2 regions of the Rhodoferax fermentans genome follow, and region 2 is predicted to be linked to the other one. Evidence: predicted binding sites of a transcription regulator. Region 2 holds the regulator's gene; the other holds the start of a gene.
The links. The regulator LexA, encoded in region 2, represses DNA repair genes until DNA is damaged. The targets are predictions, from matches to a motif close to ACTGTATNNNNATACAGT.
Positions count from the first base shown of each region.

Region 1: a site for LexA is predicted at 5,546-5,563, ahead of imuA (translesion DNA synthesis-associated protein ImuA). Genes of this name have one in related genera too.

Region 1 covers NZ_MTJN01000002.1:1,327,740-1,342,503, forward strand. Annotated here, with positions in the region: gene RF819_RS06500 (ABC transporter permease) at 1-396, opposite strand, end outside; gene RF819_RS06505 (sugar ABC transporter ATP-binding protein) at 377-1,864, opposite strand; gene RF819_RS06510 (ROK family protein) at 1,861-3,063, opposite strand; gene RF819_RS06515 (Y-family DNA polymerase) at 3,219-4,733, opposite strand; gene imuA (translesion DNA synthesis-associated protein ImuA) at 4,702-5,526, opposite strand; gene RF819_RS06525 (hypothetical protein) at 5,782-7,641, opposite strand; gene RF819_RS06530 (hypothetical protein) at 7,711-8,082, opposite strand; gene RF819_RS06535 (multidrug effflux MFS transporter) at 8,110-9,327, opposite strand; gene glpK (glycerol kinase GlpK) at 9,702-11,195, opposite strand; gene RF819_RS06545 (DeoR/GlpR family DNA-binding transcription regulator) at 11,220-11,990, opposite strand; gene glpD (glycerol-3-phosphate dehydrogenase) at 12,124-13,674, shown strand; gene RF819_RS06555 (TRAP transporter substrate-binding protein) at 13,731-14,696, shown strand; gene RF819_RS06560 (TRAP transporter small permease) at 14,715-14,764, shown strand, end outside.
Region 2 covers NZ_MTJN01000002.1:392,847-407,610, forward strand. Annotated here, with positions in the region: gene RF819_RS01900 (MotA/TolQ/ExbB proton channel family protein) at 1-351, shown strand, start outside; gene RF819_RS01905 (ExbD/TolR family protein) at 355-774, shown strand; gene lpxK (tetraacyldisaccharide 4'-kinase) at 836-1,858, shown strand; gene RF819_RS01915 (Trm112 family protein) at 1,876-2,058, shown strand; gene kdsB (3-deoxy-manno-octulosonate cytidylyltransferase) at 2,094-2,864, shown strand; gene adk (adenylate kinase) at 2,977-3,633, shown strand; gene RF819_RS01930 (chemotaxis protein CheW) at 3,697-5,157, opposite strand; gene RF819_RS01935 (methyl-accepting chemotaxis protein) at 5,174-6,520, opposite strand; gene RF819_RS01940 (methyl-accepting chemotaxis protein) at 6,724-8,442, opposite strand; gene RF819_RS01945 (hypothetical protein) at 8,477-8,758, opposite strand; gene RF819_RS01950 (asparaginase) at 9,090-10,055, opposite strand; gene lexA (transcriptional repressor LexA) at 10,156-10,830, shown strand; gene RF819_RS01965 (D-2-hydroxyacid dehydrogenase family protein) at 11,339-12,346, shown strand; gene RF819_RS01970 (methyl-accepting chemotaxis protein) at 12,612-14,234, shown strand; gene RF819_RS01975 (cyclic di-GMP phosphodiesterase) at 14,306-14,764, opposite strand, start outside.

The DNA of each region.
Region 1 (14,764 bases), 930 kb from region 2:
GATCAGCAGCCCATGCGCCAGGCCAAAGGCCGCGCCCAACAGAATCGCCAGAGCCATGCCAATCACCACCACCATCACCGGCGACAAGCCCATGGGCGCCAGCGCGTTCATCGTCAGGATGATGCTGCCCGCAATCAACGCCGCCATCGAGCCGACCGAGAGATCGATGCCGCCCGAAACGATGACAAAACACATGCCCACCGCAATGATGCCGATGAAGGCGGTGCGGGTCAGCACATTCATGGCGTTGTCTACCGTGGCGAAATTGCTGTTGAGCCAGGTGCCGGCCACACACAGCAGCACCAGGCCAATCACCGGGCCCAGGCCCTGTAAACGGCCCAGCCAGGGGGCGGCGGCCTGCGCTGTGGGCAGCGTTTTAGTGGGTTCCTGTGGCATGGGTGATCAACTCCTGTTCGGTTAATTGGTTTTCTTCAAGCACGGCTTGCAGACGGCCATTGCGCATCACGACCACGCGGTGGCACAGGCCGATCAGCTCCAGCAACTCACTGGAAATGACAATGACGGCCAGACCCTCGCGGGCCAGACGCTGGATCAGCGTGTAGATGTCGCTTTTGGCGCCCACGTCCACACCCCGGGTGGGTTCGTCGAGCACCACCACCTTCGGGTTCGGGTGCAGCACCTTGGCCAGCGCCAGCTTCTGCTGGTTGCCGCCTGACAGCGCAGAAGCCAAGCTGGTCAGGCTGCCGGTGCGGATGCCGTAGTCGTCCACAGCGGTTGTGAGCGCGGCTTTTTCAGCCGTGATGTCCAGCAGCGGGTGGGCGTAACGCTGCAAGGTCATCAACGTCAGGTTCTCACGCAGGCCCAGGTTCACATGCAGGCCTTTGCCCTTGCGGTCTTCACTGAGGTAGGTCAGGCCCTGCTGGGCGGCTGCGCGTGGGCTGCGCAGATCCACCACCCGGCCCTGCAGCTCAATCTGCCCGGCGCTGCGCGGGCGCAGGCCCAGCAGCCCCTCAAACAACTCGGTGCGCCCGGCACCCACCAGCCCGGCAAAACCCAGGATTTCACCCGGATGCACCTCAAAACTCACATCCTCGGCCCAACCCGGCACCGTCAAGCCGGTGACTTTGAGCACCGGCTTGGCCGAGGGCAAATGTGGCGCCTTCGGCGGGTACAGGTTGGCCAGTTCGCGCCCGACCATCAGGCTGGCCATCTGCTGGCGCGTTAATTTGGCTGTGTCTTCGCGGGTCACAAACTGGCCGTCGCGCATCACCACCACCTCGTCGGTCACCTGTTGCACCTCGTCAAGCTTGTGTGAGATATAGACCAGGGTGACACCATCGGCCTTGAGCTGCGCCATCAGCGCAAACAGGCGTTTGGTTTCGCCCGGGGTCAGGGTGGCGGTGGGCTCATCCATGATCAGCAGGCGGGCCCGGCGCAACAGGGCGCGTGCAATCTCCACCAGCTGCTTTTCCGCCACGATCAAGTGACGCACCCGGGTATTGACATCGGCTTGTAAACCGACCTGGGCGATGGCCTGGGCGGCCTCGGCCTGCATGCTGGCCTCATCCAGCAGCCAGCCGCGTTTTTTCTCGTGGCCCAGAAACATGTTCTGGGCAATCGTCAGGTCGTCGGCCAGGCTGAACTCCTGGTGGATCAGCACAATGCCCTGTTCCTCGGCCTGGCGCGAGCTGGCAAACACCATCGGCTGGCCGTTGATGCGCAGGCTGCCGCTGCTGATCGACTCAAAGCCAGACAGGATTTTCATCAGCGTCGACTTGCCAGCGCCGTTCTCACCAATCAGGCCTACGGTGCGCCCGGCCTGCAGTTTGAAACTCACCCCATGCAGCACCTGCACCGGGCCAAATTGTTTGACCACCTGGTCAAACTCGACATCCACACTCATGCGCTTTTCCCCCTGCTTTTGAGCGTCTCCTGCATGGCCAGCACCCCCGCCCCCACCAGACCGGCCTGCTCGGCCAGCGGGGTGTACTGGATCTCCAGATGCCGGGTCGACAAGGCCAGTGAACGCTGGTAAACACTTTGACGCACCGAGGCCAGCAACAGCGGGCCGATGCGGGTGATGCCACCCCCAATGAACACATGTGAGGGGTTGAAAAAATTCACGACGGACGCCAGCATCTGCCCGATCAGGTTGCCGGTGTGCTGGATGATGTGGTTGGCAGCTGCGTCACCGTTGCGGCTGGCCTGGCCAACATCTTCGGGGGTGATGTGCCCTTTTTCGGCAAGACAGACCGCCAACAGCTCACTTTGGCCCGACTGTGCAGCCTCGGTCGCCAAGCGGCTGATGGCCGGGCCAGCGGCCATGGTTTCCACACAGCCCAGGTTGCCGCAGTGGCAACGCGGCCCGGCGGTATCCACACAAATGTGGCCCACATCACCGGCCGAGCCATTGGCCCCCCGGTACACCTCGCCATGGCAGACGATGCCGCAGCCAATGCCGGTGCCCACTTTGATGACCAGAAAATTCTGCAGGCTGCGCTGCAAGCGCCACAACTCACCCAGCGCCATCAGGTTGACGTCGTTGTCCACAAACACCGGGGCGCTGTATTCCTCGCGCAGGTAGTCGCGGATCGAAAAGCCGTCCCAGTTGGGCATCAGCGGTGGATTGACCAGCTGGCCACTCTCAAAGTCGATTGGCCCCGGCACCCCCACACCAATACCGATGACCTGCTTGGCGGTGGCGCCGCACTGGGCCAGCATCTGGCGCATCAGCACCCGCACCCGTGACATCACATCACCTGGGCCGCGCCGCACATCCAGGGGTTCAGCAATCTGGGCCAACACCGTCAAATCGGGTTTCATCACCGCCAGATCCAGGCTGGTGGCGCCCAGGTCGACACACAACAACACACCCAGCCCGCCGCTGAGTTGAAGCGTCTCGGCGCGGCGTCCGCCGTTGGAGTTGAGCAGCCCCACCTCGTCCAGCAGTCCCTGATCGAGCAGGGAGGCCACCAGGCTGTTGGTCTTGCTTTTTGAATAGGCCAGCTGATGCGACAGTTCATACCGAGACACACCCGCCGACCAGAAAATGGTTTGCAGGATGCTGATCTCGTCAACAGACAGTGTGTCCCAGTGTGCCAAAGTTTGTCTCCTATCGGCTCTGGCCCCATTCTTGTGAGGCTCTGATCGATCATAGGATCACCACTTAGGCTAAACAAGGCCTAAGTTAGACCTAAATTTGGCCAAAGATCAAAAACACCCAAACCCGTGGCTGGGGCGAAAGCCTCCCGGCCAAGTCAGCCAAACACCCCATGCAAAAACCAGGCGGGTGCCGCACTGCTGAGCCGCTCGCGGTAGATCCACAACAGGGGTGAGTTGGGACTGCGCGCCACAAAGTAGTCGCGCAAAACAACGGGGCCAGAGGGCGGGGGTGCCTCGCCAGCAGCTTGAGGGTGTGGCCCGGGGTCAGGGCGCTCAGCAGATGGCCCGGTTGGCCGCAACACCGCCCACCAGGCGGCCTCCAACCGCTGCGGCCCCGCCAGCAGGGTCAGCGGCCCCTGGTAATGCGGCTGCTGCTGGACCACCCGCAGTGGCAAGGGCTCAGCCAGCAACCAGGTGGGGTACAGGGCCGTGGCCCACCCCGTTGGCACAGGGGCTCTCTTATCGGCCATGCTTGAGCTATTTTGGCCTCCAGCCCTTGTACCACAAGGGCTGATCGCTATCTTTTCAGAAGTTTTCCTGGGTGCCCGATGCTGGCCCATGATGGCCGCCGATGCATCACCAGCCGCTGGGCGCCAGCGCTGCATCTGTTCGGGCCGGTGGTCGGCTTGCGGCACCAGGCGCAGCACCTGGTGGGCACCGAGTCGCGCACTCAGACGCTCGAGCAGCTGCGCCAGACTGTCGCCCTGGGCTTGGTCTTCAAGCAGCAGGCTGGCGCTTTGCCCCTGCAACGCCTGGGTTTCGAGCGAGCGCAGGCGCAGCGACAACACCGGCGCGGGCAGCGTGAGCTGACCCAGGCGCTCGGCCAGCAGGCGCAGCAGGTGGCTGGTGTCGGCACTGGCCTCGGCGCTGCGCAACACCAATGTCCCCTGTGTCGCCGTGTTGCGGCGCACATCCATCAACCAGCCCAGCTCCACCGCCAGCACACCGCGCTGGCGCAGTTGCAGCCAGACCTGCAGTTGTGCCAACAGGCGGCGCGCGCCAAACAACAAGGCCAGCGCACTGTCCACCGGCTGGGGCAACTCCAGCGCCGCCTCAAACACCTCGGGCAGGCTCAGCCAGGGGTAGACATCCGGACGCAAGCCGTAGGCCTGGTCGAGCGCATCCACCAGCGCCGCACCAAAACGCCGTGCCACACCGGCACGCGGCAAGGCCCGCAACTGGCCCCAGCGGCGGCAACCCAGGCGCGCCAGCGTGGCCAGATGCGGTTGGGCCGCTGCCAGGCTGCTCAGCGGCAACTGGTCGGGCATCAGCGGCGGCTGTGGCGGCTGCTGCGCCCGTGCAAGCGCTACCAAAGATGTATCACCCTGCCCATAGTAGACAAGGGCTACCGGCTTGTTTGACTCACAAATATGACGCAACAGCGCGGCCTGGCCACCCCACAGCCGGGTGCTGGTTGACACCTCCAGCAGCACCGCGCCGCCCAGCACCACCACCTTGGGGGTGAACTGCAGCGCCCACCAGCCCAGGGCGGTGAGTGGGTCGGCCAAGTCAGCCCCCTCAGCCACGGGTGACCCCGCCGTGTCTGGTGACACGGCCGCCACAGGCCGGGCTGCGGACTCAGGCGGCAGCCACAAGGCGATCCAGTGCATAGGCAGGCTCCAGCCAGGGTGTGGGGGTATCCCCGGTGAGGAGCTGCGGGGCAGACACAGCCGACCGGGGTGGTTCAACCCAGCCGGCTGCAGACGCCAGCGGCACAGCGCTGAGCGCCAACACCGCACTCAGCGCCACCGGCCGGGCTGGCAGCTGCAGCACCTCGGCCAGCGGTGGGCCACGCCGTTTGAGGATCTGCACTGCCAAGTCATCGTCCGGGCTTGACGCGGTTGGCGGCCCAGCTGCCGCCCCAAGCAACAGCCGCAACACCGCAGGAGAAGACTCGCCCTGCGCGCTGGCCGGGCGAAACACGCACAACAAACAACGGTGGGCCTGCGCCGCCAGATGCAGGCGCCGCAGATGCTCGGAGCGCACCTGCGCCAACCAGACCAGCAAGGCCGCCACCTCGCTGCAACGCAGCGCCTGCTCGGCCGCCCACAGGCGCTGCGCCACGGTGCCCGCCTGAACCTGGACCAGGCGGCGCAGATCCAGCCCCTGCGCCGCCAGTGCCGGGCCAAACGGCAGATGTGGCGCCCCCACCAGCACCACGCTGCGCTTCAGCGTGGACAAGGCGGGCAGCAGCAGACGCCACTCGGCAGCATCCCCGGGCGCTTGCAGCACCTCACTCAGCGCCCCCAGCGGCCAGCCACCACCGGGCAGCTGGGCGTCCAGCAGCGCATGGCCGCTGGGCAACACACCGCCGTCGGCACTGGCAGCCTCGGCCAGGGCGTCAGCGCGCCACACGGCGTCGCCAAAGCGCTCAAGCAGGGTGGAAACAGAAGACAGGGCCATGGGATATTAGACACCAAATACTGTATGCATGAACAGTATTTTAAGGTGCGTCAACCCTGCTCGCAACCTAGCCACAAACGCCTGGGTTGCTGGCCAAGCAGCTCAGCCAGAGGCGAAACGGCCACACAGCCACTACCAAAAAAAGAGCTACTGCCCCTTTGCGAATAAGGGATAGCAGCTCTTTTTCATACAAACCGGGTCCAGGGCGCCACCCTGGCCGTCACACCATCCCGCTGGGTGGAAGCAAGCGCCGATTTAGCCCAACCAACCCAGAAACCACATCACACCAACGGCCACCACCAGCATCAGCACCAGGTAGGGCCAGCTCGACGGTTTGTCGGCGTAGGGGTCGCTCAGACTGCGCTGGGCGTTGGCGGGCAACTGCGCGATGTGTGTGAGCGAGGTGCCAAACGGGATGTTGATGCGAGCGCGCGCGTTGATGGCCCAGCCATTGGCGTCCAGGATCGGGCCCAGGTTGCGGGCGCGCAACTTGAACCAGGCCAGCAGCACCGCCGGGCCCGAGATCAGCGACATCACCCCCAACACCACCAGCGGCCACTGCCACCAGGCCAGCGAAAACAGCCCGCTGACCACCGACACCACCATGGTGCCGACCGCACCCAGCGCCAGCCCGATCGCGGCAAAAATACCGGCAAATTTGCCCACGTCAAACGGCGGTGGGGGTGGCGCCTTGGCGGCATCCCCTGCGGCGGCCTTGGTGCTGGCGTTCAGGGCCGCACCCACCAGTTTGTCATCCGCCGCTTTGGCTTTGCTGGCAGCGAGTTTTTGCATCTGGCTGCCCACGGCGCGCGCCACCTGTTTGTAAGGCGCCCAGAACGCCTGGCGCAGGCTGATCGGGTGGTCAATGATTTTGGTGATGGTGGCGTCCCAGTCGCGGCCCTGGCGGTCGTAAAACACACCATTGCGCCCGACCATGAGTTGGTCCGAATCCCCCGCAGTGAAGGCAGCGGCGATGCTGAGTTTGTCTGCCCCGCGCACACAGTCGCAATACACCAGGCACAGCCGGGACAAGCCCGCCAGCGCGGCATGTTTGGCCGCGTCGTTGACCGCCACACACAGCTCACATGAACGCCCGTCGAGGTAGAGCGTGCCGATCTGGAAGGTGGCTTTGCCCTGGCGCGTGTAGAAGTCGCGAAACGCGACAAAGTTGTTGGCCAGCGGCTGCAGGTCGCGCACATAACGGGCCAGTTGTTCCAGGTCACGCACACCGTCGCCCTCGGCCGAGGGGTCGGGTTTGGCCGCCAACCAGGTGGTGTAACTGGCCAATTTGCTCTGGATGTTTTGCCAGTCAGCGGGGCTGAGCTGGTCTTGCGCACCGAGCAGCGGCGTCACCACGCTGTCGCGCAGGGTTTGGATGCGTGCTGCCCAGGCCGGGTTGATGCCACGGGTCAAGGGCAACACAGCGTCTGAGGTGACATGGGCCAAAGGCAGGTCGCTGATGCCCTGGCTGCCGGTCTGCAGGCTGGCGGGCGCCAGCGCCTTGAGGGCGTCTTCGGACGCATTCAGCACCCCACCGGCACGCGCATCAAAAGCGGCGAGCTGGCAGCGCGTGAAAAAGTCCTGCACCTTGCCGTCGAGCTCGGTCACCAGCGCATGAGCGGCGGCGGTGGCGTCACCCAGCGGCAGCGCGTCATGCCCGGCGGCTTCCCACGCCGCCAGCGCACGTGCGGCGTGGCTGAGCTGGGCGGCGCTGGCTTCCGCCACGGTCAAGACATCGGCCTCACCCTTGCCGAGTTGATGCGCCAGCATCAGCGCAGCGGCCTTGATCGACTTGCCGGATTCGTCATCATCACGAATCTGGGCAATAGGTACACCCTCGCACTTTTGCACCAACAACTCGGGGTTGAGCAGGCGGCCATGGGCCCAGCGGATGGCGGCCAGCAGCTCGGGCGCCCGCACATGGCCGTCGTTGTCGCTGTCGATGAACTGCAGGCTGCGGGCGTCAAACTCGATGCCCTTGACCGGGCACGACAAGGCGACCCAGAGTTTCTGGTCCAGCTCGGTCAGGGCCAGCAGGTCGGCCGCTGTGTCGAGTTGCACCTGGTCAAAACCACCTGCCCGGAAAAAACGCCATGGATGAGAGTCAGTGGCCACAATGGCTCCTTGTGTGATGGGATGCCCTAGATATTAGTGCGTGTCTCGCACCCAGAAAACCAACGCGCGCTACAAATCCAAAGCCCAAGCCAAAAACAGCACAAACCCGGTCGACCCCAGCAAAGCGTGGATGGCCAGCACCCAGGCACTCCCCTGGCGTGACCAGCGCCGTGCCAGCACCGAGGTGGCAAAGCCCGTGATGACCGCCGTGGCCAACACCAGTGCGGTCGATTTGCCCAGCGCACCGGCGGCGGCGACACTGCCGTCGGGTGCACCGCGCAACAACATCACCACCATCTCCAGCCCCACCACACCCAGGATCAGGTGAAAGCCGATGTGGATCGGGTTGCTGCCCTGGCGGCGCAGAAACTGCCAGCCCATCCACAAGCCCAAGCCCATCGAGGCACTCAGCAGCAGCAACAGCGGCAGCATCTGCGTCATGTCATGGCCCTGCCTCAAGACCCGGGGTCAGGCACCGATGCTCGCCCAGCGGCGGCGCAGTTGCACCCAGGCCCCCAGGCCAATCGACAACAGCGCCAGCGAGGTGGCCGCCAGCCCGACGGTGGAGTGCATCACCAGCGGCGCAATCACCCCGGCCACCAGACCGTTGGCGCTGGAGCCGACAAAGGCCTGCAGGCTCGAGGCCATGCCCCGCCGATCCGGGTGCAGGTCCAGCACCAACAGGGTCACCACCGGCACCATCATGGCCCAGCCAAAGGCAAATATCGAGATCGGGAACATCGCCCACACAGCCTGCGCGGTGAACAGCATGTTGGCCCCCAGATTGATGATTGCCATGCAGAGCATGATCAGGAACCCGTACTTGATCTGACGCTTGGGGCTGATCCGCCCGGCCATGCGACCACTGACCCAGGCGCCACTCATGATGCCGCTGATGGTGAGCACAAAAAACCAGAAGAACTGCGTGGGCGGCAGGGCCAGATGTTCACCCAGAAACACCGGCGCCGACAACACATACAAAAACATGCCATTGAACGGGACACCACTGGCCAACGCCAGCAACAAGAATCGCGGATCACGCCCGAGCTGCCAGTACCCCTGCATCAGGTTGCTGATCTTGAGCGGCTGGCGATGGCTCAGGTGCAGCGTCTCGGGCAACAAGCGGTAGTTGGCCAGCCACAGAAACACACCGACCCCGGTCAGAAACCAGAACACGCTGTGCCAGCCCAGGTGCGCGAACAACACCCCGCCAATCATCGGCGCCACCGCCGGTGCCACACCAAAATAAATGGTGATCTGGCTCATCACCTTTTGCGCCTGCGCGGGCGGGAACATGTCACGCACCACCGCGCGTGACACCACAATGCCCGCGCCGGTGGTCAGCCCCTGCACCGCGCGGAAAAACACCAACTGGCCGATGCTTTGAGACAGCGCACAGCCCATCGAGGCCAAGGTGAAAGCCGCCAGCCCCCACAACACCACCGGCCGGCGCCCGACGCTGTCAGACAGCGCCCCATGGAACAGGCTCATGAAGGCAAAACCGAACAGGTAGGCCGACAGCGTCTGCTGCATCTGCACCGGCGTGGCGTTGAGAGAGGCGGCTATGCCCGAAAACGCGGGAATGTAGGTGTCAATCGAAAACGGCCCGAGCATGCCCAGCATGGCCAGCAACACCGCCAGCGCCCAGCGTGGCGCCTGCCAGATGTGGTGTGCGTCAGGATTCATCAGAGACCACTTCCGGCAAGACAGCGCATAAACAGAGAGAACACAACATCAGAAACAACAAGAGTTGGGGCCCGGCGGCGGGGCCGGTGCCTGGGTGACAGAAAGAACGCGAAGGGGCGCCCCCTGGGCGAGGTAGAACAAGCAGCTTGCTCGGTTCGAGGCCACCAACGGTGCAAGCCGCCCGGTCTGCACCATGGGTGGTCTGGGCGCCCATGCTGCCATCAAGCCACGGGGAGCACGGACTGTAGCACCACCACCAACAACACCGCCACACCCGCTGAAATAGCACTCAAAATGGCTTCTAGCCCTTATGAATAAAGGGCCTGCAGCTATTGATTTTAAAATGGCGCATGGGCTGCGCCACCTGCGCCAACTCAAGCCAGGGTGGCTTGGCGCACCGCGTGTTCCCATTGCGCCATCAACTCAGCCGCACGCTGGGGCGACATGGTGGGCAAAAAGGTGCGCTCGGGCTGCCAGAGCGATTCCAGCTCTTCCAGCGTCTGGTACACCCCGGTGCCCAGGCCCGCCAGATAGGCAGCCCCCAGCGCGGTGGTCTCGACCACCTTGGGCCGGACCACCGGCACACCGAGCAGGTCCGCCTGAAACTGCATCAGCAGGTCGTTGACGCAGGCGCCACCGTCCACCCGCAACTCGGTGATCGGGGCGCTTTGCCCCGCAGCCGCATCCCGGCCCATGGCGCCCAGCAGCGCGGCGCTTTGGAAGGCAATGCTCTCGAGCGCGGCGCGGGCAATATGCCCCAAGCCGGTGCCACGTGTCAGACCCACAATGGCACCGCGCGCCTCAGGCTCCCAGTACGGTGCGCCCAGGCCTGTGAAGGCCGGCACAAACACCACCCCACCCGAGTCCGGCACACTTTGCGCCAGCGCCTGTACCGCCGTGCTGGAGTCGATGGCACGCAGGCCGTCACGCAGCCACTGCACCACCGCACCACCGATAAACACACTGCCCTCCAGCGCGTACTGCGGGCCAGCGCCCACTTGTGCGGCGCGGGTGCTGATCAGCCCGTTGCCCGAGGTTTGCAACTGCGACTCGGTGTGCATCAGCAAAAAACAACCCGTGCCATAGGTGTTTTTGGCCAAGCCTTTGCGAAAACAGGCCTGCCCAAACAACGCACTTTGCTGGTCACCGGCGATACCGGCAATCGGGATCGACTGCCCAAACAGGCTGGCGTCGGTTTCGCCAAACACATGCGAAGAAGGAAACACCTGTGGCAGCAACTGAGGTGGCACCTGCAGCAGGTTCAGCAGCTCCGAGTCCCACTGGCCGGTACGGATGTTGAACAACATGGTGCGTGAGGCATTGCTGACATCGGTGGCGTGCACCCGCCCGCCGGTCAGCTGCCACAGCAGCCAGCTGTCGATGGTGCCAAAAGCCAGTTCACCACACTCGGCAGCGGCGCGTGCACCCGGCACATGGTCCAGGATCCAGCCCACCTTGGTGCCGGAAAAGTAGGCATCCAGCACCAGCCCGGTACGCTCCTGGATGTTGGCCGCCTGGCCCTGGTCACGCAGACGCTGGCAATCGGGCTCGGTGCGGCGGTCCTGCCAGACGATGGCCTGGTGCAAGGGCACACCGGTGCGGCGGTTCCAGACCACGGTGGTTTCGCGCTGGTTGGTGATGCCGATGGCCTTGACCTCAGAGGCGCTGATGCCCGCGCGCAACAAGGCGTCTTTGGCCGTGGCCAGCTGGTTGGCCCAGATCTCCATCGGGTCATGCTCCACCCAGCCAGGCTGGGGGTAGATCTGGCGCAACTCGCGCTGGGCCGAGGCCACCACACGACCGGCGCGGTCAAAAACAATGCTGCGAGAGCTGGAGGTGCCCTGGTCCAGGGCCAAAAGGTAGGTCATGGTGACGTGAAAAGAAAAAGTAGATCAGGGGGTGATGACACAACGCACACCGGCTTCGTCAAGCAGTGTGTCAAAAGGTGATGGCGGAGCCAGGTCGGTAAACAGCACATCCACCTGGTCGATGCGCGCCACCTCCGCCATGGCGGGGCGGTTGAATTTGCTGTGGTCGGCGGCCAGCCAGACCTCACGTGCGCGCTCGACGATGGCCCGCGCCACCGACACCTCCCGGTAGTCGAAATCACGCAGTGTGCCGTCGGCCTCGATACCCGAGATGCCGATCAGGCCGATGTCGACCTTGAACTGGCGGATGAAGTCCACCGTGGCTTCACCCACGATGCCGTTGTCACGCGAACGCACCACGCCCCCCGCCACAATCACTTCGAAATCCGGGTTGGCCGCCAGGATGGTGGCCACATTGAGGTTGTTGGTGATCACCCGCAGGTCCTTGCGGCGCAGCAGTTCACGCGCCACCGCTTCGGTGGTGGTGCCGATGTTGATGATCAGCGAACAGCCGTCCGGCACCGCGTCGGCCACGGCGCAGGCGATGCGGTGTTTGGCGGCATCGTTGAGCAATTTACGCTGACGGTAGGCGATGTTCTCGGTGGTGGAGCTGGGCAAACGGGCGCCGCCATGAAACCGTGACAACAAGCCCGCGTCTGAGAGCAGCTTGACGTCACGGCGCACCGTCTGCAGGGTGACCCCAAACTGCTCGGCCAGCGCCTCGACACTGACCGACCCCAGCTCCTGCACCTTGCTGAGCATCGAGAACTGACGAGGATTCGGATTGAAGTTCATAAGCAGCCCAGAACGCAGACCATGGCCTGTACTATCGTTGAAAAGCTTCGTTTTAGGCTCTAGGGTTTTCCCTATTGTTCGTTTTTAAAATAATGACTCCAATAGCGAACGCAAACGAATTTTATACGAACCCATGAACGATCACCCAAGGGCATCTCCCACAGCCAGTTATGACGTGCTGGTGGTTGGCGGTGGCATCAACGGCGCAGGCATCGCGCGCGACCTGGCCGGTCGTGGTCTGTCGGTGCTGTTGGCCGAAAAAGATGATCTGGCCGCACACACCTCGTCAGCCTCCACCAAACTGATCCACGGTGGCCTGCGCTACCTTGAATACTATGAGTTCGGGCTGGTGCGCAAGGCCCTGGCCGAGCGTGAGGTCTTGCTGCGCAGCGCCCCCCACATCATGTGGCCGCTGCGTTTTGTCATGCCACACGACCCTGCCATGCGCCCCGCCTGGATGATCCGCATCGGCCTGTTCCTGTATGACCATCTGGCACGGCGCGAGCTGCTGCCCAGCTCAAGCGGCTTGAATTTGCGCCAACACCCGGCTGGTGCACCACTGCAGAGCCGTTTCAAACAGGGTTTTGAGTACTCCGACGGCTGGGTCGATGATGCGCGCCTGGTGGTGCTGCTGGCCATGGATGCGGCCGAACACGGCGCCCGCATCTGCACCCGCTGCGAGGTGACCCAGGTGCAACGCACGGGAGACACCGGCTGGCAGGTGAACTTGCGTCATCGGGATGGGCACATCGAGCCCGTTCAGGCCCGCGCGGTGGTGAACGCCACCGGCCCCTGGGCCAGCCAGTTCCTGCGTGACAGCGCACAACACAAAGCGGTGCGCTCGTTGCGGCATGTCAAGGGCAGCCACATTGTGGTGCCCAAAATGTTTGACCACCCTTACGCCTACATTTTCCAGAACGCCGACCGGCGCATCATCTTCGCGATTCCCTATGAGCGTGACTTCACCCTGATCGGCACCACCGACATCGAGTACCACGGTGGCCTGGATGCCGTGCGTATTGACCAGGACGAAATCAGTTACCTGTGTGAGCAGGCCAGCCGCTACTTTCAGAAACCCGTGCGCGAACAGGATGTGGTCTGGAGTTACTCCGGCGTCAGGCCCCTACTCGATGCGGCAGAAGGCACCGACGCTTCGGCCGTTACACGCGACTACGAACTCGAGCTCGACACCCAGGCCGCCCCTCTGATGTCGGTGTGGGGCGGCAAGATCACCACCTTCCGTAAACTCGCCGAAGAGGCTGCCGACCGCCTCTGTGCCGCATTGGGTGCAGGCCATGCCGCCTGGACCGCGCACGCCAGTTTGCCGGGTGCCGACCTGTGCAAAGGACTTGAGCTGCCAGCCGGTTCCGCAAAGGACATGCCACACGCGCTGGAGATGCTGGTACGCCAGCACCCGGAACTGCCCCCTGCGCTGTTGCAACGCTGGTTGCGCGCTTATGGTTCACGGCTGCAGACCTTCTTGCAGGCCGGTGATTTGGGCCAACAAGTCGCGCCAGGCCTGTTCGAGGCTGAACTGCACTATTTGCACCAGCATGAGTGGGCGCGTTGCGCCGACGACGTGTTGTGGCGGCGCAGCAAACTGGGCCTGCACCTGACTGAGACAGAGCGCCAGCAGGTGGCGAGCTGGTGCCAACAACACTGGCCAACATCCGGCCCCAATTGATTTTTACCCTTTCCCAAACCCCGCCCACGGGCGCTTATCACGAAGGAGATTTTGCGATGAAACTGACAAAACTTGCTGCCACCCTGGTGCTGGTTGGACTTGGCACCAGCGGCGCCTGGGCCGAGACACTGCGGCTGGCACACGGGCTCAATGACAAACACCCGGTGCATCTGGCCATGGTGCGTTTTGCCGAGTTGGCCAAGCAAAAGTCCAACGGCGAACTCGAGATCAAGATTTTCCCCAACGGCACCCTCGGCCAGGAACGTGAAACGCTGGAACAGGTGCAAAACGGCATTCTCGAGATGACCAAGGCCAGCGCCTCGCCGCTGGAGACCTTTGCCCCGGAATACAAGGTGTTCAACCTGCCCTTCGTGTTCCGCAGCAAAGAGCACTTCTTCAAGGTGCTCGACGGCTCGGTGGGTGAATCCATCCTGAACGCCTCCAAGAGCCGCGGCTTCATCGGCCTGACCTTTTATGACTCGGGTGCTCGCAGCTTCTACGCCAAAAAAGCCATCAACACGCCTGATGATCTGAAAGGCATGAAGATCCGCGTACAACAAAGCCCAACCACGATCAAAATGATCCAAGCGCTGGGTGCATCCCCCACACCCATGGCCTGGGGTGAGGTGTATCCCGCGCTGCAAGCCGGTGTGGTGGATGGTGCCGAGAACAACGTCACCGCCCTGACCACTGGCCGCCACGGTGAAGTCAGCAAGTTCTTCTCGCAGACCGAACACCAGATGGTGCCTGATGTGCTGGTGATTTCTACCGCCAAGTGGGACAGCTTGAAGAAACCTTTGCAAGATGCGCTGCGCTCCGCCGCCCACGAATCGTTTGTGTACCAGCGTGGTCTGTGGGCTGAAGCCGAAAAGACCGAAGCGGTTGCTGCAGAAAAAATGGGCGTGAAGTTCAGCACACCTGCCAAACAACCGTTTGTGGACAAGGTCAAGCCGATGCTGGATGAAGAGCGCAAAAACGCACGTATCGCAGGTTTGCTCGATCAGATTGCAGCCACTCGGTAAACCACTCAGAGAAACATCATGATGAGATTGCTACGAACCGTGATCGACCGCCTATTACAGGCGGGTTT
Region 2 (14,764 bases):
CGCGCCGGCATGGAAAGCACCGGCCGCCTGGTGGCGCACCGGCTGGAGCGTTACCTGAGTGCGCTGGCCACCATCGCCTCGGCCGCGCCGCTGATGGGCCTGTTTGGCACGGTGATTGGCATGATCGAGATTTTTGGCTCACAAACACCCAGCGGCGCCACCGGTGGCAACCCGGCGCAGCTGGCGCATGGCATTTCGGTGGCCTTGTACAACACCGCGTTTGGCCTGATGGTGGCGATCCCGGCGCTGATTTTCTGGCGCTATTTCCGCGCCCGGGTGGATGAGTATTTGCTCACGCTGGAACTGGCCGCCGAACATCTGGCACGCCACCTGATCAGTTTGCGCAAATAGGCCATGAATTTCCGCCCCCGCCCCAAGGAAGAGCCCGAGATCAACCTGATCCCGTTCATCGACGTGTTGCTGGTGATCCTGATCTTTTTGATGCTCTCCACCACCTACAGCAAGTTCACCGAGTTGCAGCTGCGTCTGCCAGTGGCCGATACCGAGGCGCAGCGTGATTACCCCAAAGAGGTGCTGGTGTCGGTCAGCAGTGAAGGCAACTTCAGCGTCAACAAACTGCCGGTACTGGGCCGCAGCGTGGCGGAATTGGCTGATGCCTTGCAAACGGGCGCCAAGGCAGGTGCAGAGTCGGTGGTGATCATTTACGCCGATGCTGCGGCGCGCCACCAGTCGGTCATCACGGTGATGGAGGCCGCTAAACGCGCTGGCCTGTCCCACATCACCTTTGCCACCCAGTCATCCGGCGCCAACTAGTGCGCCGGTGCCAGCAGCAGCCTGGACAACACCCTTTTTTCTCAGACCCACGGTCGGCCCCATGCCCCCTTCACCCACCCCTGCCTGGCAGCAGACCTTGTTACGCGCCTGGACACAGCGCGGGCTGCTGGCCTGGTCGCTGTGGCCGCTGTCCCTGCTGTACAGGCTGCTGATTGGGCTGCGTGCTGCCTTGTTCCACACGGGCCTGTTGGCGACACGGCGTGTGGCGGTGCCGGTGGTGATCGTGGGCAATGTGGTGGCGGGTGGCGCTGGCAAAACCCCGGTGGTGATCGCGCTGGTGGAGCACCTGCAGAGACGCGGCATCCGGGTGGGTGTGATCTCGCGTGGTTATGGCCGCAGCCTAGCGGGTTGCCAGGAAGTCACCCAGCAGCGCGCAGCGCAAGAGGTGGGGGACGAGCCGGCACTGATCCACCGGCGCACTGGCGCACCGGTGTTTGTGGCCGAGGAACGCGTGCACGCCGCCCAGGCCTTGCTGGCGCGCCACCCGCAAACCCAGATCATCCTGAGCGACGACGGCCTGCAACACCTGGCCTTGCACCGTGACCTGGAGATTGGTGTGTTTGATGAGCGTGGTGTCGGCAACGGCTTTTTGCTGCCAGCGGGGCCTTTGCGCGAACCCTGGCCACGTCGGCTGGACCTGGTGCTGCGTTCAGGCACAGCGCCCACGTTTGATGGTTTTCGCATCCGGCGCACACTGGCTGACCATGCGGTGACGCAGGACGGCAGCCAGATCCCGCTGCGTGAGCTGGCAAGCCAGCCAACAGCCCCCCTGTTGGCGCTGGCCGCGATTGCCCAGCCCGAGGTGTTTTTTACCATGTTGCGCCAGCTAGGTCTGACACTGCAGAGCACGCTGGCGCTGCCGGATCACTACGATTTCAAGAGCTTCTCTGCCAATGAATACAAGGGCTACAGGCTGATTTGCACCGAAAAAGACGCGGTCAAGCTGTGGCCACTGTGTCCCGATGCCTTGGCCGTGCCGCTGATGGCGGTGTTGCCAGACGAGGCCTGGCAGGCTTTTGACAGCCGGATTGACACCCTGTTGGCCCCCGCCACGCCCCCCTGAGAAGCTATCATCACGCCATGGACACACGACTACTTGAACTGCTGGTTTGCCCGGTCACCAAAGGACCGCTTGAATACAACCGCGAGACGCAGGAACTCACCTCGCGCAGTGCCCGCCTGGCCTACCCGGTGCGCGACGGCATCCCGATCCTGCTCGAAAACGAAGCCCGCACACTCACCGACGAAGAACTCGGGCTCTGAGCCCACACGCCACCACTGCACCGAGGAGTTTTCCCGTGAGTTACACCGTCTTGATCCCGGCCCGGATGGCCTCCACCCGCCTGCCCAACAAACCCCTGGCCGACATTGCCGGTGTGCCAATGGTGGTGCGGGTGGCGCAACGCGTGATGTCACTGACCCAATCGCAGGAAGCGGTGCGGGTGGTGGTGGCCACCGACAGCCCGGAGATTGTGGCGGCCTGTCAGGCCCACGCGGTGGATGCCATCCTGACCCGCGCCGACCACCCCTCGGGCTCAGACCGCCTGGCCGAGGCTTGTGGCCTGCTGGGTCTGGCCGATGACGAGATTGTGGTGAATGTCCAGGGTGACGAGCCACTGATGGCCCCCACCCTCGTCACTGCTGTTGCGGCCTTGTTGCAAAATACGCCGCAAGCCCATATGAGCACGGCGGCACACACTATTGATACTGTAGCGGACTTCCACAACCCGAACTTTGTCAAAGTGGTGCTGGATGCGCAGAACATGGGCCTGTATTTCAGCCGCTCACCGATCCCCTACCCGCGTGACAATCCGGCCCAGCTGCCCAGCCCGCTGCCACTGCGCCACATCGGCATTTATGGTTATCGCGTGGGTTTTCTGCGCCAGTTCCCGCAGTTGGCGCAGGCACCGCTGGAGGTCACCGAGGCGCTGGAGCAGCTGCGAGCCTTGTGGCACGGCTATCGGATCGTGGTGCACGTCACCGAACACGCCCCTGGCGCGGGGGTCGACACCCCGGAAGACCTGGCGCGCGTGCGTCAGGTTTTTGACCAGACATCGGCCAAGCTGTAAGCCATCCGGCAGCTGGCCCATGCTATTCTGAACCACCCACGTTTCGTGCTTTGGACCCGTCCAACTGAGCAGAGAACGGTTTTGATTTTTTTATAACTTCCCGAGGACACGCATGAAACTGATCTTGTTGGGCGCACCTGGCGCTGGTAAAGGCACCCAAGCCACCTTCATCTGCCAGAAATACGGCATTCCACAGATTTCCACCGGCGACATGTTGCGCGCCGCTGTCAAGGCCGGCACACCGCTGGGCATCCAGGCCAAGGCCATCATGGACGCCGGTGCCTTGGTCAGCGACGACCTGATCATCAACCTGGTCAAGGAACGCATCACCCAGGCCGACTGCGCCAACGGCTTTTTGTTCGACGGCTTCCCGCGCACCATTCCGCAAGCTGACGCAATGAAAGCCGCCGGTGTCAAACTCGACTACGTGCTGGAAATCGACGTGCCGTTTGACGCCATCATCGAACGCATGAGTGGCCGCCGCTCACACCCGGCCTCTGGCCGCACCTACCATGTCAAGTTCAACCCACCCAAGGTGGCCGGTGTGGACGACGTGACCGGTGAGCCGCTGGTGCAACGCGCCGACGACCAGGAAGAAACCGTCAAGAAACGCCTGGAGGTCTACAGCGCCCAGACCCGTCCGCTGGTGGACTACTACTCGGCCTGGGCCAAAAGCGAGCCCGCAGCCGCCCCCCAATACCGCGCCATCAGCGGCACCGGCAGCGTTGAGGACATCACGGCCCGGGCGTTTGCCGCATTGGCCAGCTAACACTGTTTGCCCTGGCTCCCCACAGCCTGATGCCCTGCCTGGGCCTCAGGCTTTTTTTATGGCCTATGCCTCGCCAAAGAGGCGGCTGGCCTCAAAAACCCGGTAGCTTCTGTGCTCAGACCCGGTGCCAACCGACACCGAGTCAACCTCCGAGCCCCCCACCCGGAAGCTGAACCGGCTGCCAGCGTGCCCGGGAATGAGTTCCACCACACGCTCAACCAGCACAGCGCGCAGGCCCACTGCCGCCTGCAGAACCATGATTCGCAGCTCAGCGCTGTCCTGCGACGCAGCCTGGCCCTGCGCCAAACGCATGTCCACCAATGGCAGAGACTGCTCGCGCCACTCCAGAGCGCCTGGCAAAGTCTGGTGTTCACGCAGCTGTTGACGCAGGCTGTCGCTGGGGCGGATGATTTCGCGCAGCTGCAGCATGGGCGCAGCCCAGAGCTGGCCACTGTGAAAAACCACCCATGACCCGGTACTCGCTGCGCTGTGGTTCTTGATCAACAGAGGAGACACTGCACTCTGACGTTGCGCCGACTTGGCCTTGGCAATGGCGTGGCTCAGGGGAACCAAATCGATGAGTTTCTGGGCATCCAGCAGGTAGATGCGCGCACCCTCAGCGTCCAGCAGACTGCCGCTGGCCACGGCCTGCAGGGCACTGCTCAACGCCACCTCCGTCTGCACCGAGGCCGCTGGAAACGATCCGACCGAGACCAGGTCCTGCACACCAAAAGCCAGTTGGCGGTCTGCCAGACTCAGCACCAGCAGCCAGGACGGTTGCGCGCGGTCAAGGGCAGGCAAACCCAGCATCTGGCTCAGATCAACCACCGGCACATCGTGGTCACGCCAGCGCGCCATGCCAAGAAAGCCACCACCAAGTCCTGCCATGGCTTGTATCGGCAAGGGCATGGCCACTTCTCCAATCACTTCGGCAGGCAGTGCCAGCAGTTGGCCGCCCACACGCAGCACAGCGCATACCGGGGTTGGCTTCAGGTCGACATCACGACCAGGTAGCGCTTGCACCTCTTGCCCGCTTGTGCCCCCGGGTCCAAGCACATCGCTCCAGATGTGTGTGAGCGCCGCCAGACGCAACGGGTCGAGCAGCGCCAAGGGGGCTTTGCCGCCGCCCACCTCCACCACGCTGTGAAACAGCTCGGTCGAATCACGGTCATGGCACACCGGGTGCACGGCATCGTCTGTGGTACGCAGCAGCCCTTTGACCGCATCGACCCGGACTGCGAGCAACTTGCTGTTGGCCCTGAGCACCAACAGTGTCATGGGCACTGCCTGGCCTGGATGGGTGGCCGGGCGGCCCATCCACTGCGCCAAATCAATCACCGGAACCATCTGGCCACGGTGCGAAACAACGCCGTACAAGGCGCCTTGGGTACGGGGAATGCGGGTGAGATCCGCAGGCTCTACCAGGGCATTCACCACGTGGCAACAAGGCACACCAAAACACTGCTCGGCCACCTCAAACAGGGCAATGTCGATGTTGTTGTTCATCGTGCGAAAACCGGACAAGGTGGTTCCGCAGCGGTCAGGGAACCTGAATGCGTTGTTGCAACTCGGCCAACAGTGTGCTCACATTGCGGGTGGCATTGGCCTGTTCTGCCGTTGCCTCGGTGATCAGACCGACCGATGTGGAGGTGCTGCCCACCGAGGTCACGATCTTGTCGAAGGCTACCTCCACCTGCGCGGAAACATGGCCGCCATCATCCACCCGTTGCACGGTTTCACGGATCAGCTTGGCGATCTCGCGCGCGGCCAAGGCCGACTTTTCAGCGAGTTTGCGCACCTCATCGGCAACCACCGAGAAACCCAAACCATGTTCACCGGCGCGCGCAGCTTCGATGGCCGCGTTGAAGGCCAGCAAATTGGTCTGGCTGGCGATCTCGCCAATGGTGTCCACAATATCCTGCACACTTTGCGAGGACTTCTGAATTTGCGCGATGGATTCTCTGGACTTGGCCAGCAACAGGCTGCCTTCACTGGCATCCTGCTGCGTTTGCTGAGCCAGCTTGCTGGACTCGTTCGAATTCTGGGAGATACGCTCGATGGAGGCGGACAGCTCATCGAGCACCGAGGTGATGGCTGCGATCTTCTCTTGAACCTGGACCTCAGCGTTGACCCGCTCGGTGATGTCCGTGGCGAACTTCACGATCTTGTAGGGATGCCCTTTCAGGTCAAAAATCGGGTTGTAGGTGGCCTGGATCCACACTTCGGCCCCATGTTTGCCAAACCGCTTAAACCGCCCGCTCTGGAATTTGCCCTCAGCCAGGTCAGCCCAGAAATGGCGGTAAGCCACCGACGTCAGCAAGGCCTGGTCGCAGAACATTTTGTGGTGCTGCCCAACAACTTCCTCGGCGGTGTAGCCAAAAGTGCGCAGGAAATTGGCGTTGGCCTGCAATACATGGCCACGCATGTCGAACTCGATGATGGCTTGTGAGCGTGAAAGCGCTTGAATTTTTTCCTCAAACTCGGCGTTGCGAAGCTTGGCCCCAGTGATGTCGGTGGCAAATTTGACCACTTTGATCGGCACACCCTCTGGATTAAAAATCGGGTTGTAAGAGGCCTGTATCCACACGTCTTTACCCGTCTTGCTGACCCGAAGGTACTCACCCGCATCAAATTCACCTTTGCCCAGACGCTCCCAAAACATCAGGTAGTCCGAGGTGCGGGTGTAGGCAGGGTCACAAAACACACGGTGGTGTTGGCCCACAATCTCCTCTTCGGTGTAGCCAAACGTGTTCAGGAAGTTCTGATTGGCATGCAGGATGCGACCCTGCAAATCAAATTCGATGATGGCCTGAACCCGGTGGATGGCCGCCACCATGGCAACCAATTCCGTCTGCTGTGTGTCCTTGGCCAAAGTGGCGTTGTCCATGTCTTTCTCCCTTCAGGCTACTGAAGCAGTTACAAGTTCTGAAAGCTTGCGGTGCGCAAATACCAACACAAGCGTATGCCGCCTTGGCTTGAAATTCAAGCCAAGCGGCGCAGAGCTACAACATTTGCAGCACTCTGACTTTTCAATAATTGGCTTCCAAGCGACTCAGACCTCTAGCCATGGCCTGAGATCACAGTCAGATGTCAAAAGCTTTCCCACTCATCACCGCCCGCCTTGGCTGCGCTGCTGTGGCTCAAGGCAGCAGCTTGGGGTGCTGTCTTGGCAGCGACCTTCTTGGCCGGGGTCATCGCCTTGGGTGCACTGACCACCGCGCTGGTGCGTGCTGCGGGTGCCGAAAAACCGTGATCCTGTCCCGCCGCAAGTTTGAACACTGCCACAGTGCCCACCAGGTCTTGCGCCTGGCTCTTGAGGCTGCTGGCCGCTGCGGCCATCTCTTCCACCAGGGCTGCGTTTTGCTGGGTGACCTGGTCCATCTGCTGGATGGCTTCCCCTATCTGGCCCACACCCTGGCTTTGTTCGGTGCTGGCGGCGCTGATCTCACCCATGATGTCGTTGACCCGGCGAATGGAGGCCACGACTTCGGTCATGGTGGTACCGGCCTGGTCGACCAGGGCTGTACCTTGTTCGACCCGCTCGACACTGGTGCTGATCAGGGTCTTGATTTCTTTGGCGGCTTCAGCACTGCGGCCTGCCAAGCTGCGCACTTCACTGGCCACCACCGCAAAGCCCCGGCCTTGTTCGCCAGCTCTTGCGGCTTCCACCGCAGCGTTTAATGCCAGGATGTTGGTCTGGAAGGCGATGCCGTCGATCACACTGATGATGTCGCTGATCTTGCGGCTAGCTTCGTTGATGCCTTTCATGGTGTCCACCACCTGTGCGACGACTTCACCGCCCTTGATGGCCACAGAGCTGGCGTTTTGGGCCAGTTGGTTGGCCTGACGGGCGTTGTCGGCGTTCTGTTTGACGGTGGAGGACAGTTCCTCCATGGAAGCGGCTGTTTCCTCCAGGGCGCTGGCTTGTTCTTCGGTGCGTTGGCTCAGGTCGTTGTTGCCTTGGGCGATTTCGGAGCTGGCGGTAGCAACCGAATCGGAGCCAGTGCGCACCGTAGAGACCACACCAATCAGGGCGGTTTGCATGCGATCCAGTGCCTGCAGGACCAGACCCGTTTCATCTTGGGAGGTGATGTTGATCTTGCCAGTGAGGTCACCGGCAGCCACACGGCCTGCAGCTTCCACCGCCTGGGTCAGCGGTCCGGTGATGGAGCGAATCAGCCAGAGACCGGCAATCGACGCCAGCACCAGGCCCACCAGGGCGGCGCCGATCATCATGTTGCGAGCAAAAATGTCCGCGGCATCACTGCGCTGGCCTTCAGCCACTGCACCGTCGTGATTGAGCTCCACCAGTTTGTTCAAGGTATCCGAGAAACGGCGGTAAACAGGGCTGCTTTCCTGATTCATCAAGGTTCTGGCCTGATCATTCTCGTTCTTGCGCGAGGCCTCAATCATGCGATCGTGTACCTGCAAATAAAGTTTCCAGTCGGTCGCAAAACTGTCGTACAGCTTGCGCTCCTGCTCACTGCTGATCAGCTTGACATAGGCATCGTGGTCTTTGTCAAAGCCTGCTTTTAACTCAGCCATCCGCTTTTCGACGTCAGCCATTTCCTGAGCGTCGGTGCTCAGCACATGTTTGAATTCCTGCGCACGGAAATTGGCAGTGGCGGTGTTCATCCTGTTGACCAACTCCACACTGGGCATCCAGTTGGTGGTGATCTGATGTGTGGAGGCGCTCATCACCGCCATTTGCCACAGGGCCAGTCCCGCAATGCCAAACAGCATGGCGGTCATGAACCCCAAAATCACCTTCAGGCGGGTGGCAATTTTCAGGTGGTTTAAAAAATCCATGGCTTTCCCCTTGTGTTAAACGACATATAACAGCTCAATTCAGCAAACTCGACACCGCCCCCCTGGCTGCGCCTGGCAGGCGCACCGGCGCAAAGGTGATCCGGTCAGACACCGTGTTCTCCACCATCCCAAAGGCCCGCTCGTCAAAACTCAGACTGATCGACACACTCACACCAAGCAGGTAGGCCTCACCGGGCATGTGTACCGGTGCAATGGCCAGATGCTTGAGGGGTTGAAGGCAGCGGATACCGTGCCCCTGCAGGATATCGATGCCCTCATCCTCACGCGCTGCGGGAAAACCAGACACCTGCGGCATGCCAATTCCTGCAAGTCAGCTGGAGAGACCACCGTGTCCACTGTGCTGCTACGCACTGTTGCTGCCTGAGCCATCTCATCATCTGACGCGAGCAGCGCAAAACTACATTATTTATCAAAATTATATATTTTTTAAAAACACCTTGCACACCACCTACGGTAACGAGGTGTTTATGGGTCCTGCTGATTTGAATGTCCCCAGGTTCGTCACAGGCTTGGTACAAACCCTTGGCACGAGGACGGCCGAACTCCTGGCGGCGACGCAGCAAAACCAGTAAGCGTGCAGATTCAGTCGGCGGGCTCCACCACCCAAAGCCGCCCCAGAGCCGACTTCAGGCGCCCAGAAGCAACAGCAGCAAGGCCACCCGTGCTTTGACGGGAGACAGCCCCTGCGCATGGGGAAATTCGCTCTGGGTGGTCGCCAACACACGGCCCTGGGCACAGCGGGTGGAGCGCACCACCTTCACCCCGGCCAACACCGCGCGGCGCAGCGCTGCTTCCAGATCGTGGTGCATCGTGCCGTTGCCAGTACCAGCTACCACCAGGCCACGCAGTGGCGCCACACCTTCACGTGGGCACAGCAAGGCATCCACCACCTCACCCCCACAACCGGCATAGTTCATCACAATCTCGACACGTGGCCAGAGCGCTGCATCTGGTATATCTTTGATAGCTACATGCCATTTATCCATAAGGGCTAGAGGCCAATTTTTTACCATCCTGACCTGCCCTTCCTCCACGTACGCCAGCGGGCCTGCGTCACCGGAGTTGAAAGCATCTATTTTGTAGGTGTGTCCCTTTTGCACGTCCAAGCCGCTGTGCACCGTGCCCGCACACACCACCACCACCCCATGGGCGCCGGGCGTCAGGGCCACGGCCGCCGCATCCATCAGGTTTTGCGGGCCATCCGGCGACTGCGCCGAGGCCGGTCGCATGGCGCAGGTCAGCACCACCGGCTTCTCATTGATCAACGCCGCAGGCAAGACAGCGTGTAAAAAATAAGCGGTTTCTTCCAGCGTGTCGGTGCCGTGGGTGATGAGCACCGCGCTTACATCGGCCTGCGCCAGGTGGTGGGCCACCCGTTGCGCCAAGCTCAGCCAGACGTCGAAGCGCATGTCCTTGCTGTCGACCTGAGCTACCTGCTCACTGACCAAGTCATGGTCGCTTAACACAGCTTTCAGGGCGGGCACTGCCGCCAGCAACTGCGCCACGCCGACCTGGGCGGCGGTGTAGCCAATGTTGTCGGCCGGGTTGCTGGCGGTGCCGGCAATGGTGCCGCCCGTGCCCAGCACCACCATTTTTTTGGGAATTAATTCAGATACCACTTGCACACTTTCAAAAACTGATTAAAAATACAGTTACTGGATAAGAAAACAGTACCACCCACAAGGAGTCACCATGCTCACCCGTCCCAAACTGACCGACCGCCAGCAACAGATCCTGGATCTTATCCAGAGTGCCATAACACGCACAGGTGCCCCACCTACACGCGCCGAGATCGCTGCAGAGCTGGGTTTCAAATCCGCCAACGCGGCCGAAGAACATTTGCAGGCACTGGCCCGCAAAGGTGCGATTGAGCTGGTCAGCGGTACCTCACGTGGCATCCGGCTGCGCAGTGATGACTTGCGTTCCATCAACGAGTCACGCCACGCCCAGCTGGCGTCGCCCCTGGCGGCGCTGGCCCAGTTGGCCTTGCCATTGATTGGCCGGGTGGCTGCGGGCTCACCTATCCTCGCACAAGAACATGTGGACAGAACCTATTACGTCGAAAACAGCCTGTTTCAGCGCAAGCCGGACTATTTGCTCAAGGTGCGTGGCATGTCCATGCGAGACGCCGGCATCATGGACGGCGACTTGCTGGCCGTGCAGACCACCCGCGATGCCAAAAATGGCCAGATCGTGGTCGCCCGTCTCGGTGAAGAGGTCACCGTCAAACGCTTCATGCGCAACAAAAACATCATCGAACTGCACCCAGAGAACCCGGACTACCAGACCATTGTGGTTGAACCCGGTGAGCCGTTCGAGATCGAAGGCCTGGCCGTGGGCCTGATCCGCAACACCATGCTGATGTGAACCCGCTCCTCCACCCTGCACTTCACCCCTGAACCACCTCTGTGAAAGCACGCACCATGAACCACGCATCCACCACATCGTCTGTTTTGCAATCGTTCAAGGTGCTTTGGCAGTGGCTGATGGCCAAGCCAGGGCAACCACTGCCACGGGGGTCCGTGCCAAGCACAACCTCAGAAAGAGCCGCCGCACTCACCCGGACAGATGCCAGCACATCGGACACTCCAACCCACACCACAGAGGCCAACAAGCAACCGGTGCGATCCAGTCGCCCCGTGCGGGTGCTGCAGGTGATGGAGTCAGGCCAAAATCCCAGCCAGTCAGGACGGTTGCGGATTTCCGGGCGCATGGCCGACGTGTGTGCCGAACTTGACCGACTGGCAGCCCGTGAGGCACTGCAACACTAGGCCTGGCTGACACGCTGCCGGCGCAGCTGGCCAGGCGGGTAAAAGTTGGTAATTCAGGATCACTGATTCCATCAGGTTGTCCCCGCCGAGGCACAATCGGTGGCATGAATATTGTGATTCTGGACGATTACCAAGACGTGGTGCGCAAGCTGGCATGTGCAGCCAAGCTGGAGCCACTTCAGGCTAAGGTGTACACCAACACCGTCAAAGGACTGGGGCAATTGACGGTCAGACTCAAAGACGCCGATGTGATTGTGCTCAACCGTGAGCGCACCCACTTGTCTCGTTCCGTGATTGAAAAGTTGCCCAAGCTCAAGCTGGTGGCACAAACGGGGCGGGTCGGCACCCATCTGGATGTCAGTGCCTGTACCGAGCGCGGTATCGCGGTAGCCGAGGGTACCGGCTCACCGGTGGCACCCGCCGAACTCGCTTGGGCATTGATCATGGCGGCCATGCGCCGCCTGCCGCAATACATCGGCAACCTCAAACACGGCGCATGGCAACAATCTGGTTTGAAGTCCAGTGCCATGCCGGTCAATTTCGGCCTGGGCACCACACTCAAAGGGCGCACGCTTGGGATCTGGGGTTATGGCCGCATTGGCCAGTTGGTCGCGGGTTATGGACGGGCTTTTGGCATGCGGGTGCTGATCTGGGGCAGGGCTCCGTCACGAGAGCGCGCCGTGCTCGACGGGTTTGAGGTCACCAGCAGCCGAGAGGAATTGTTTGAGCAAAGTGATGTGTTGTCCCTGCACCTGCGCTTGAACGAAGACACCACGGGTGTGATCAGTGCAGAAGATTTGTCCAGAATGAAACCGACCGCGCTGCTGGTCAACATCTCACGCGCCGAGCTGATCCAGCCCGATGCGTTGCTGGGTGCACTCAACCGGGGCCGCCCTGGCATGGCTGCGGTGGATGTCTACGAGTCTGAGCCGATTCTGCAAGGCCACGCTCTGTTGCGTCTGGAAAATTGTGTGTGTACACCGCATATCGGTTATGTCGAACTCGACAGTTACGAAATGTATTTCGGCGCCGCGTTCGACAACGTGGTGAACTTCATCAAGGGCCGCCCTACCAACATCGTGAATCCCGGCGCACTGCAGGTCAGGCGCTGAACACCTGCACAGCCGTTTCCCCACGACTGTGCCAAGCAGCGACTTTCAGAAAAGATACGCTGCCAACCCATCAAAAAAATAGCTGTTGTGCGGGCGGGCCAAAGTCACGCAGAATACCCTGACGCTGTTGTCGTACCGGAGCCAGACTGAGGCTGAACACATCTGAAGTTCTCGTTTCTTGTTGCCTTGGTTTGAGGCCAATCGATTGGGCGGCACAGCTATTGCTTTCAGCCATGCTTCGTTTCTTCTATTTTCGGAGTACCCAATGAAATTCGAGTTATTGATGCGACGCCTGAGCATCCGCCTGCGTATGTGGGGTGCGATCGGCATGGTGAGTACCGCACTGTGCCTGATTGGTGGCATTGGCATCGCTGCTCAGTTGTACGCCAACAGCATCACCGTCCATCTGGTTACCCGTGACGTCACTTCCATGACCGAGGTGGGACGCCTGCAACAGGCCATGCGTGACTTGCGAATCAACGAAAAAGACATGGTGATCCAGTATGAAAACTCGGTCGAAGCCTCAAAACACAAGGAAGCCTGGACAGCCGCTTATGCACAAATCGAGAAGTCAGCGCAAACACTGTCCCCTTTGCTTCCTGAAGAGGAACAACGCCAACAGTTAACGTTGATCCTCAACGACATGCAGCAGTTCAAGACCGAATTTGCCCCCATGGCGACACAGCTTGAAAACATGGGTTTCCCCTCTGCACAGGTCGCAGCAGCCACCATTGGCAAACTACAGCCCATCATTGACCGAGCCAATGCCAGCCTGACCGCATTGGCCTCGGAGCTGCAAACTGCCACAGAAACCAACCAGCAAGCACTGCAGCTGACCCTGAACAAGGTGATCTGGCTGATCGTTGGCATGACGTTGTTGGTACTGGCCATCATCATTCCTCTGACGCTGGCCAACATGAACTCCATTTGCCACCCGATTGACCAAGCAGAACGCATGGCACGCGCCATTGCCACTGGCGACTTGACACGGCAACAGATCGACACAGGCGGAAACGACGAAACCACGCACCTGCTGCTGTCCTTGTCCGACATGCAGACTGCACTCACCCAGTTGGTCGGGCAAGTGCGCAACACCACAGACAGTATTGCCACCGCCAGCGCTGAGATCGCCAGTGGCAATCAGGATTTGAGCGTCAGAACCGAACTGACCGCCAACCAGCTGCAACAGTCGGCCTCCAGCATGGACCAACTTACGGCCACGGTGCGCCAATCAGCGCAAGCCTCACAACAGGCCAACCAACTGGCGGCCTCCGCTGGTCAGGTGGCCGCACGTGGCGGCCAAGTGGTGGCCCAGGTGGTCAGCACGATGAACGACATCCAGGTCAGTTCCAGGAAGATCAGCGACATCATCAGTGTCATAGATGGCATCGCTTTCCAGACAAACATCCTGGCCTTGAATGCGGCAGTCGAAGCTGCGCGTGCGGGTGAGCAAGGACGCGGCTTTGCGGTGGTTGCCAGCGAGGTCCGCAGCTTGGCCGGACGTTCGGCAGCAGCAGCCAAGGAAATCAAAGGGATCATTGGTGCGAGTGTGGAACGCATTGACGCTGGCACGCGCCTGGTCACCGATGCAGGTCAGACCATGGAAGATATCGTCGCGTCGGTTCAGCGCGTGACCGATATCATGGCCGACATATCGAGGTCGTCTTCAGAGCAGGATCGTGAAATTCAAGGAGTTAATGCGGCTGTTGCCAATCTGGATGAAATGACACAACAAAATGCCGCCTTGGTGGAGCAATCTGCCGCTGCGGCTCAAAGCATGCGCGAACAGGCCCAAGTGCTGTCCACGCTGGTGGCTACTTTCAAATTGAACGACATCAACCAAGACGCACCCCAACTCGTCGGAACACCAAGCTTGCTAACCATGTGAGGCAGCATGCAACCCGGAGGCTCAGAAACTGTGCGCCAGTGAACCAGATCACGCACAGCAGTCAGTCAGCCTTAACGTGACAGATGACTGAGCCCTGACCATAAAGCATTGAGGTCCAGAAAGTTCCACTGTGCCGGGTCTTCGCGGTTGATGATCTTCTCCTGCGTCATTGGGTGCGACAAGTCAACCACGCACGGCACGATACGCATATTGGATTTGGTGGAGAAGAAGGCTTTGATGATGGGCATGGTGAGTGACTTGGGTGACTGCTCGATCACCACCCCAATGCGTCCGGACTTCAAACGCACCAGCGAACCCACCGGATAAATGCCCATGCTTTTGACAAACGCCTGAAACACCTTGGGGTCAAAGTGTCCACTCCATTCGGCCATGCGGCGTAAGGACTCTGCCGGATCCCAGCCAGATTTGTAAGGTCTGTTAGAGGTGATGGCATCGTAAACGTCACACACCGCAGCCATCTTGGCATACAGGCTGATGCCGTCGCCAGTCAACCCTTTAGGATAGCCACT